DNA from 4 places in the Exiguobacterium sp. R-39 genome. Region 3 is predicted to be linked to each of the others. Evidence: predicted binding sites of a transcription regulator. Region 3 holds the regulator's gene; each other region holds the start of a gene.
The links. Region 3 encodes Rex, which represses fermentation and respiration genes when NADH is low (regulators of the CRP and FNR family bind a similar motif). Its sites were predicted from a motif close to TTGTGAAATATTTCACAA; they were not measured.
Positions count from the first base shown of each region.

Region 1: ACP26N_RS02995 (formate/nitrite transporter family protein) is a predicted target of Rex. The motif match lies at 1,393-1,410, and genes of this name have one in related genera.
Region 2: ACP26N_RS04660 (L-lactate dehydrogenase) is a predicted target of Rex. The motif match lies at 1,088-1,105, and genes of this name have one in related genera.
Region 4: ACP26N_RS10950 (cytochrome ubiquinol oxidase subunit I) is a predicted target of Rex. The motif match lies at 1,373-1,390, and genes of this name have one in related genera.

Region 1 is NZ_CP187965.1:574,753-576,958, reverse strand. Features, by position in the region: gene ACP26N_RS03000 (DUF1232 domain-containing protein) at 22-441, shown strand; gene ACP26N_RS02995 (formate/nitrite transporter family protein) at 536-1,372, opposite strand; gene ACP26N_RS02990 (hypothetical protein) at 1,556-2,164, opposite strand.
Region 2 is NZ_CP187965.1:909,272-911,477, reverse strand. Features, by position in the region: gene ACP26N_RS04660 (L-lactate dehydrogenase) at 98-1,051, opposite strand; gene ACP26N_RS04655 (DUF92 domain-containing protein) at 1,219-1,998, opposite strand; gene ACP26N_RS04650 (5-formyltetrahydrofolate cyclo-ligase) at 1,989-2,206, opposite strand, start outside.
Region 3 is NZ_CP187965.1:2,822,909-2,825,114, forward strand. Features, by position in the region: gene tatC (twin-arginine translocase subunit TatC) at 1-210, opposite strand, end outside; gene ACP26N_RS14680 (twin-arginine translocase TatA/TatE family subunit) at 218-421, opposite strand; gene ACP26N_RS14685 (redox-sensing transcriptional repressor Rex) at 421-1,080, opposite strand; gene ACP26N_RS14690 (ABC-F family ATP-binding cassette domain-containing protein) at 1,237-2,206, shown strand, end outside.
Region 4 is NZ_CP187965.1:2,061,889-2,064,094, forward strand. Features, by position in the region: gene ACP26N_RS10950 (cytochrome ubiquinol oxidase subunit I) at 1-1,255, opposite strand, end outside; gene ACP26N_RS10955 (N-acetyldiaminopimelate deacetylase) at 1,478-2,206, opposite strand, start outside.

The sequences.
Region 1 (2,206 bases), 840 kb from region 3:
GATACAGAAGGAGTGTTGATGATGGAATTTACACCAGGAGATTTTAAATCCGCTTATACCTATTTCCACCGACAAGCATTAACAGCTGTCGGAAATGCGAAAGCACAAGAAGACTTATTAATCCAAGGAGAACTCGGATTAGCCCGGTTGACGACAGACCTTGCCTCTGAGGACGGCTCGGATGTCGAACGCGAAGCAGAACTTGTTCTTTACTTCCAACTCAAACAGTTGCTCGACATGTTACGCGCTTTGTACAACAAACGTTTCGAGATGCAACCGGAACAGGAGCAACTTTTATTGACCGCTGTTCTTTACTTCACGTCCCCGGTCGATGCTTTACCTGACGAAAATATTTTAGGACTGTTTGATGATGCCCAAATCGTCGAGGCTATTTATGAAGAACTGGCCGCAGATGTTGATCGTTTTCAACACCTTGAATGACAACAGGCACTAATGGCAAACATCAAAAAAAGAAGGATCCGATTTTTTCATCGGATCCTTCTTTTTTGCTCTTCAACGCATAGAACTTACCATTTTACGCTTTTTGTTTTGAAGCGATATTGATTGTTGCGGCCTGTTCGTTCGATTGATCTACTTCAAGCTTCGATTTATTGAGCCATGTGTAAACCATTCCCATGAACAGTGCTCCACCGATAATGTTTCCCAACAACGCCGGAACCAGGTTATGAATCGCGCCGGCAAAGGAAATCGCTTCCGGATGCGGGACGACTAAAGCAAGTGAGAACAATGCCATGTTGGCAATGACATGGTCAAAGCCGGATGCAAAGAATACAGCGACCAAAATCATCATCATCATGATTTGTGCGAGTTCATTTTTCATGTTTTTCGGAATGAAAATCGCTAGACAGACCATCCAGTTACAGAAAATGGCTCGTGTAAAGATCTCCCATGTCGTATGATGAATTTTCGTCTCGGAAACAGCAAACAACCAGTTCTCCATTCCAAGTTCCTGAATAATCCCTGTTTGTGAGAAAAGTAAAGCGAAAGCGAGTCCACCGAGACCGTTTCCGATGAAACATAATGTCCATACTTTAAACGTATCCATTTTCGAAGTGAAACCACGCATTGTCGACGTCGTGAAATACATCGTATTTCCGGTAAATAATTCTGCTCCCCCGTACACGATCAAGACAAGCGCGACACCAAACGTTAACCCACCGACCAGTGTCGTAACCGGTGATTCATTTAAATATAAACCGTTGATTGCTTTAAGTGTAAATATGATGGCAAAACCAATGAATACTCCTGCTAACATCGCTCGAACCAAATATTCGAGCGGACGCATCCGTAGCATTTGCGTCGATTTGACAGCTTTTTTCCGTAATCCTTCTAATGCTTCTACTTCATTCATTGTAGAAACCCCACTTTCTTTTGTTCAGCACTTCACAATGTCTGTTCATTTATTATCATACTTCCATCTTATAAGATGTTCAAGTCATGAATAGACACTATTTAGCGTTTTATTAAAAGAAAAGGATGTAACCGATACCATTGTGTCAAGTTTGTGAAAAGTGCTTTTTCTTGGTGAATACAACTACTTTTCAGGAAGGATCCGCAACGATTCTTGGAACTTTTCAAAGAATACCGCCCGCCTGGAATCTACGAGTACATAGTCCTCGACAACGACACGATTAAACCGGTTTGCGGAAGAACTGGCACGTTCAATATCCCGGGGTGTATAGTCTTCAATACGTAGTCTGTCCATATCAAACGTGACATCAGAAAATGAGTCCCGATAATGAATTTGAAGTTCGGATAAATCAGATACACTCAAAAAAAGTGCTAACGTATGATGCATGATCAACTTGGATAAACGACTTTCCAAAAATGAGGCCTTGCCGGATTCGATCATCTTCCCGCTGCTTCCTGTCCAGTCCGCCTGTTCTTTTTCGGTAGGTTTGTATGTCAGCTTGACTGCCGTACCATCCACTGTTACACCGGTCAGCACTTCGGAAAACGGCAACTGCTTGACCAATTCTTCAATCGCAGCGGTATTGGACACTGATGTCCCGACATGACGTGCAATGACATGACCATCTTTAAAACTTTCTTCTTCCGGTGGCTGCTGCTGATTCCAGACGACCCACGAACCTGCCGACAGCCCGATCCCGATACACAGAATGAACAGTATGATTTTTTTCAAAAAAATGCTCTCCTTTCTTAAAACCAGCTGATCTTATTGTTC
Region 2 (2,206 bases), 1.2 Mb from region 3:
ACCTAGTTTAATCCGGAATTTTCAGCACAAAAAAAATCACTCCTTTTCGATTTGTCGAAAAAGAATGATTTTTTCGCTTTAGGCGGTCGGCTCAATATTAACGGAGAACAGGTTCCATCGTTTGACGCAACACTTCTGCTGAGTGATGGAATTTTTTAAGTTCTTCTTCCGTTAAAGAAACTTCGATGATTTCCCGAACACCTTGCCGGTTGATGATTGCGGGTACACCGATATGGATACCGAAAATCCCATACTGTCCGTCGACATGTGCTCCGACCGTTAAGAGACAGTTCTCATTTCCGAGAATCGCCCGGACGATTCGAACAAGTCCAAGACCAATCGCATAATAGGTCGCCCCTTTTCGTTCGATGATGTGATACGCTGCATCCCGGACATTGATATAAATTTGATCAAGATCCGCTTGAGAGTAACGATCATTTTCCGCTAACAATTCATCAATCGTTTTACCATAGATCCGTGAGTTGCTCCAGGCTGCAAATTCCGTGTCCCCGTGCTCTCCAAGAATGTAGGCATGCGCATTACGGGAATCGATATGGAAGTATTCACCGAGCATTTGACGCAAACGGGCCGTATCAAGAACCGTACCTGATCCAAAGACACGGGATTTTGGAAGACCGGAATATTTCCATGCCAGATGAGCCATGATGTCAACCGGGTTAGATGCAACGACGATGATGCCATCAAAACCAGATTCCATGATTTGGCGTATCATTTCTTTCATGATCAACGCATTTTTAGCAACAAGATCGAGTCGGGTTTCGCCCGGTTTTTGTGGCGCCCCTGCCGTGATAACAATCACTTCCGCATCCTTACAGTCTGAGTAATCCCCTGCCCAGATGCGCATCGGGGAAGAACTGAAAGGTGTCCCGTGATTTAAATCCATCGCTTCGCCCTCTGCTTTGGCTTTATTCACATCGATGATCACCAATTCTTCACACAATCCCGCCGTCGACATCTGATAGGCAAAGCTTGAACCAACAGCCCCCGCACCAATTAACGCTACACGTGTCACTTTCGCATGTAATTCCATCCTTTATATCCACCCTTCTGAAGGTAATTTAAAAGTTTGTTAACTATCTCACAAATAGATTGTAACATCTTTCACAAAGTTTGGGTATTTATGAAACCGTTCACATCTTGTCTAATTTGTGTCAATAATATCCTAACATAAGGAAAAGCGACATCTTCCATTTCCACTTACCACATTCGATACACAATAAAACCAAACATTCCGGCTAACGTACTCGACAAAAAGTTGACTCCGTCATTCCCAAGCCATTTCCATCCCTTTACATAAAGAGTCGGTTGATTGTGGTGAAGACGTTTTTCTGTTTCTTTGAGGCAAACCACACATCGAAATTTCCGCTGGACCGTCCCGCCGAACAATGTATCAAACAAACTTCCTATGATGCCGCCTAACGTCACCAACAACCAGATGTCCGTCGATAAGTCGAACAGTAGATCGCCTGCTGTCGCTATGAACAAGGCGCCGACAATCGTTGCGGTCGTCCCAAGGATTGAAATTGCGCCGCTCGTTCCAGCCGGTACACGCCGTCCCGTTAAGAGAAAAGGATTTTTTTTTGACAAAGGACCAATTTCAGAAGCCCATGTGTCGGCATTTGACGCAGCCAGCACGATCAAAAATAAGACAAGAAACGATGTGTGTTCTGTCCAGAGAAATCCCATCGAAGCCAACGCTGCGATCCCTCCGTTCGCAAGAACCTGCCAGCCGTCACGCGGTCCGTCTTTTTCGACGATTTGATTCACCGACTGTTTTCTTCGTTTCCCAAGTTTCGACAACAGACTGGAACTGCCGAAAAAAAGCAATAACATCAGAAGCCCGGGGTAACCGAATCCGGACAGGACAAGCGCCCCGACGACAAGCGTCCAAATACTGCCGCTGATGGTCAGAAAACGCAGCCGGTATCCGATATAGCCGAGGAAAAAACAAAATAAAATACCGTAGATTACTGGCATACAACGACCTCAGACTCGGTTACAATCTGCTGAACCGGTTGATCGAAGGGTTCCACTTCGAACGCAGAAACCAGTTGACGCTCAAACGCAACCGCTAACGTATGGCCATGATAATCAGCTAATACCCGATCATAAAAACCGCCTCCCCACCCTACACGGTAGCCTTGACGTGTGAACGCCCGTCCCGGAACGATGCAAAGGTCCACTG
Region 3 (2,206 bases):
ATTCAGATATAACATCAACGGATCAACGACGTTAAACGCATTTAAACCGATTCCGAGTTCCTTTAAGTCGGCCTGTAAGAAACGGACGAGCGGCCGGACGAGCGGAAAGGCTGCGATAAACATGACTACCACGATGATGAGCGACCAGATGATCCGCTTACGCAGTTCATCTAAGTGCGATGTCACACTCTGTTCTTGATCGATCGCCATGATTCACTCACTTCTCTTTCATTTCGTCCTTTTTATCCTTATCATCTTCCATGATGCCGTGTGTCGCACTCTTGAACTCTTTTAACGTTTGACCGGCCGCGCGGCCGAGTTCCGGTAATTTCTTCGGTCCGAAGATAATGAGGGCGACGACACCGATCAAGGCGATGCTTGCCGGTCCAATACCAAGTGTTAACGGGATTAAGTTTTCCATTATGATTTCACTCCTTCAGCTGATTGCGAATAATGCTTCATGAAATAGACGAGCGACTGCAGCTCGATTGACAGATCGATGTGATGCACCCGGACGTGGGCCGGGACATTCAACCGGGCCGGTGTAAAGTTCAGAATGCCGGTCACACCGTACTCAACTAACTCATCCGCTACTGACTGCGCGAACTGCGACGGTACCGTCAAGATGGCGACATCGACATGGTTCGCTTTGATTTGTTCTTTCATATCCGAGACGTGATAAATCGGAACGTCCTGCGTCGTTGTTCCGACCTTGTCTTCATCGGCGTCAAACGCGATGACGATACGAGTACTATTATTCTTTAAAAAGTTATAATTTGCAAACGCTGTTCCGAGATGTCCGACCCCGATTAAGGCGACATTCGTGACCTCGTCTTGGTTGAGTGTCTTTCGGAAAAATGTTAACAAATGTTGAACGTTATAACCGTACCCTTTTTTCCCTAACGCCCCAAAGTAGGAAAAGTCACGACGGATCGTCGCAGAGTCGACTTTGACCGCTTCGCTGAGCTCTGCTGACGAGACGCGCAGCTTGCCGGAGTTATAGAGACTTTGGATAAAACGATAATATAACGGCAGTCGTTTCGCCGTTGCTTGTGGTATTTTTGTGTCTGGCCCATTCATACTGCAGTTCCCCCTTCGGCCACGTTCTGACGTGGCACCCAAATCAATGCAAAGAATTCTACTCTCCTTGATTGTAAACCACTTCACATAGAGTAACAAATATTATATTCGGCAGGATTTTTCGTGATAGACTAAAGGGTGGAAGGATGGATGGATATGATTCTCTTACAAGTAAACCAACTCTCAAAATCATTCGGCGTAGAGCCGATTTTAGACAATATTAAACTCGAAGTACAGGAACGGGACCGGATTGCCCTCGTCGGACGAAACGGTGCCGGAAAATCGACACTTTTAAAAATCATCGCCGGGGAGCTGTCACATGACTCGGGGGAGATCATGAAAAGCAAGGAAGTCCGGATTGGTTATCTCGCGCAGGACAGCGGACTCGAGTCGAACGAATCGATTTGGAACGAGATGCTGACCGTCTTTGAGCATCTGCAGGATCAGGAACGGGCGCTTCGTCGGATGGAAATCGAAATGGGCATGGAGCACATTTTAAATGATCCGACTGCCTATGACCGTCTCCTGAAAACGTACGATCAAGCGCAACACGACTTCTCGGAAGCCGGCGGCTATCAGTTCGAAGCCAACATCCGCTCTGTCTTACACGGGATGCGTTTTTATCCGGACGATTATTCCCGCCGGATTCAGACGCTTTCCGGTGGACAGCGGACCCGGCTTGCCCTGGCGAAGATGTTACTCCAGGCACCGGAACTGTTGATTCTCGATGAGCCGACCAATCACCTCGACATCGATACGTTGTCCTGGCTCGAAAGCTACCTGTCCGGTTACCGTGGTGCTGTCCTGATCGTTTCCCATGACCGCTATTTCCTCGATCAAGTCGTCAACGTCGTCTATGAATTGTCCCGGAACGTGTCGCGGAAATTCACAGGCAACTATACGAAGTATCTCGAACAAAAAGCGGCACTGTACGAACAGGAAATGAAACAGTTCGAACAGCAGCAGGAAGACATCGCGAAGATGCAGGACTTCATCCAGCGTAACATCGCCCGTGCGACGACGACGAAACGGGCGCAAAGTGTCCGCAAGCGTCTCGAAAAAGTCGACCGGATCGACCGTCCGGACGGTGACGAACGCAGTACGGTTCTGTCATTCCCGATTGAAA
Region 4 (2,206 bases), 760 kb from region 3:
AACTGAATAAAATCAACATCGGTCCGACAGCGGTCGAAGTGGTCGCCGCATCAGCCGTTCTCATAATACCATAGAGCGTCCACGGTTGACGTCCGATTTCCGCATACATCCAGCCTGCTTCAATCGAGACGATGGCGAGTGGTCCACCGATAAAGATACCGCGTAACAACCACTTGTTGTATGGATTCAACTTTTTGAGTCGGAAAGCCAATACGAACAGGGCCGAGATGGCGGCTAAATACATGCCGATCGATACCATGATATCGAAGAAATAGTGGACAAACAGTGGTGCCTGGTCCTCTTTGGCGAATTCGTTTAACCCGATGACTTCTGTATCCGGCGCTCCGCCTGCGAGAATGGATAAAGCATACGGAATTTTGACGGCACCTTTGATTTCATAACTGCCGTCCGCTTGTTCATCCAGGATTCCACCGAAAATCAACTCGGCTTCACTTGTTGTTTCAAAATGCCATTCTGCTGCTGCTAATTTTTCCGGCTGGTATTTCGCCAGGTATTTCCCGGAGAAATCTCCGACTAACGCAGTTGAGAACGCAAAGATTAATCCGGCCATGACCGTTAAGCGAAGAGCTTTTTTATGATATGCCGTTTCTGCTGCCGACAAGGTTTTCTTCCGTAACAGATGGAAAGCTGCAATCGCTGCCAGGATAAAAGCAACCGTCAAGTAAGCGGATACGATGACGTGTGTTGCTTTTGTCGGTGTCGCCGTATTAAACATCGCTTTTAACGGTTCGATTTGCGTGAGTGTCCCGTTGACAATTTTAAATCCTTCTGGTGAGTTCATGAATGAGTTGACCGTCGTGATGAAGAAGGCGGATAATGTTGCCCCGATGACGACCGGAATCCCGATTAACCAGTGTAACCACGGATTTTTAAACCGGTCCCATGTGTAGAGATAAATACCGAGGAAAATCGCTTCAAAGAAAAAGGCGAAAGTTTCCATGAACAACGGTAATGCGATCGTTTGACCTGCTACTTGCATCAAAGAAGGCCATAGGAGCGACAATTGTAATCCAATTGCTGTTCCGGTTACGACACCTACCGCTACAGTTACGATATAACCACGCGTCCAGCGTCGAGCCAGAAGAATATAGTCTGAATCTTTTCGTTTAATTCCGATGTACTCCGCTGCGAGTACCATCAATGGAACCCCTACCCCAATCGTCGCAAAGATGATATGGAATGCTAATGTGAGCCCTGTCAATAATCGACTGAGCATGACTGGATCATTGAACATGTGTATAGCCCCCTCTTTCTAGACGTACTTCTATATATTGTTTATATCCGTATCATAGAGAACATAATCATTTGTGTCTGTTTTAAATGTTTGATGTAACAAATTGTTCACATATACTCGTGATTTATTTCACAAAACGTTCGAAAACTGTTCTCTTCTATAAAATGAAAGCCCTTTATCCATTTTTTTCAGGAATAAAGGGCCGATTGTCACGTCTTTTGTTTAGACATATTCGCGGAAATAATGATCGAGTAAATTAATGACGAAGGGAATGGCATCTTCATCCGGATTCAGGGTCGGCTGGTGTAATCCGGACGTAGCATTATTGACACCAAGCCAAAACATCATGCCGGGAATTTCTTTTAACATGAATCCAAAATCTTCTCCTGTCATTGCAGCATCGCACTCAATATAATTCGCATTCATTTTGACGAAGGACGAAAATTTATCAACGACTCGTTGATCGTTGACGACTTCATAATACCGATTTCCAAACTGTAAATCGATTTTTACGCCGAATGAAGCTTCGATGCCGCGTACGATGTCACGCACACGTTGCTCTAGTTTTTCCATGTCTGTTCCGTTAAGCGCACGCATCGTTCCGTCGAGTAAAGCACGACCTGCAATGACATTTTCCCGGATTCCCGCTTCCACTTTCCCGATCGTAATGACACTGCAGTTCATTGGATTGATCGAACGACTGACAATCGTCTGAAGTTGCATGATCAATGCCGCCTGAGCAACAACCGTATCAATCGTCAAATGCGGAAAGGCTGCATGACCGCTTTGTCCATAAATCGTGATATGAACTTCCCGGGCACTCGCAAACAAGACACCAGGCCGGCTTGCAATCGTCCCGACCGGATATTCCGGCGCGACATGCAGACCATACATCTCACTCGGACGATACTTTTCAAACAGCGGGCTTTTGATCATCGGTTCCGCCCCACC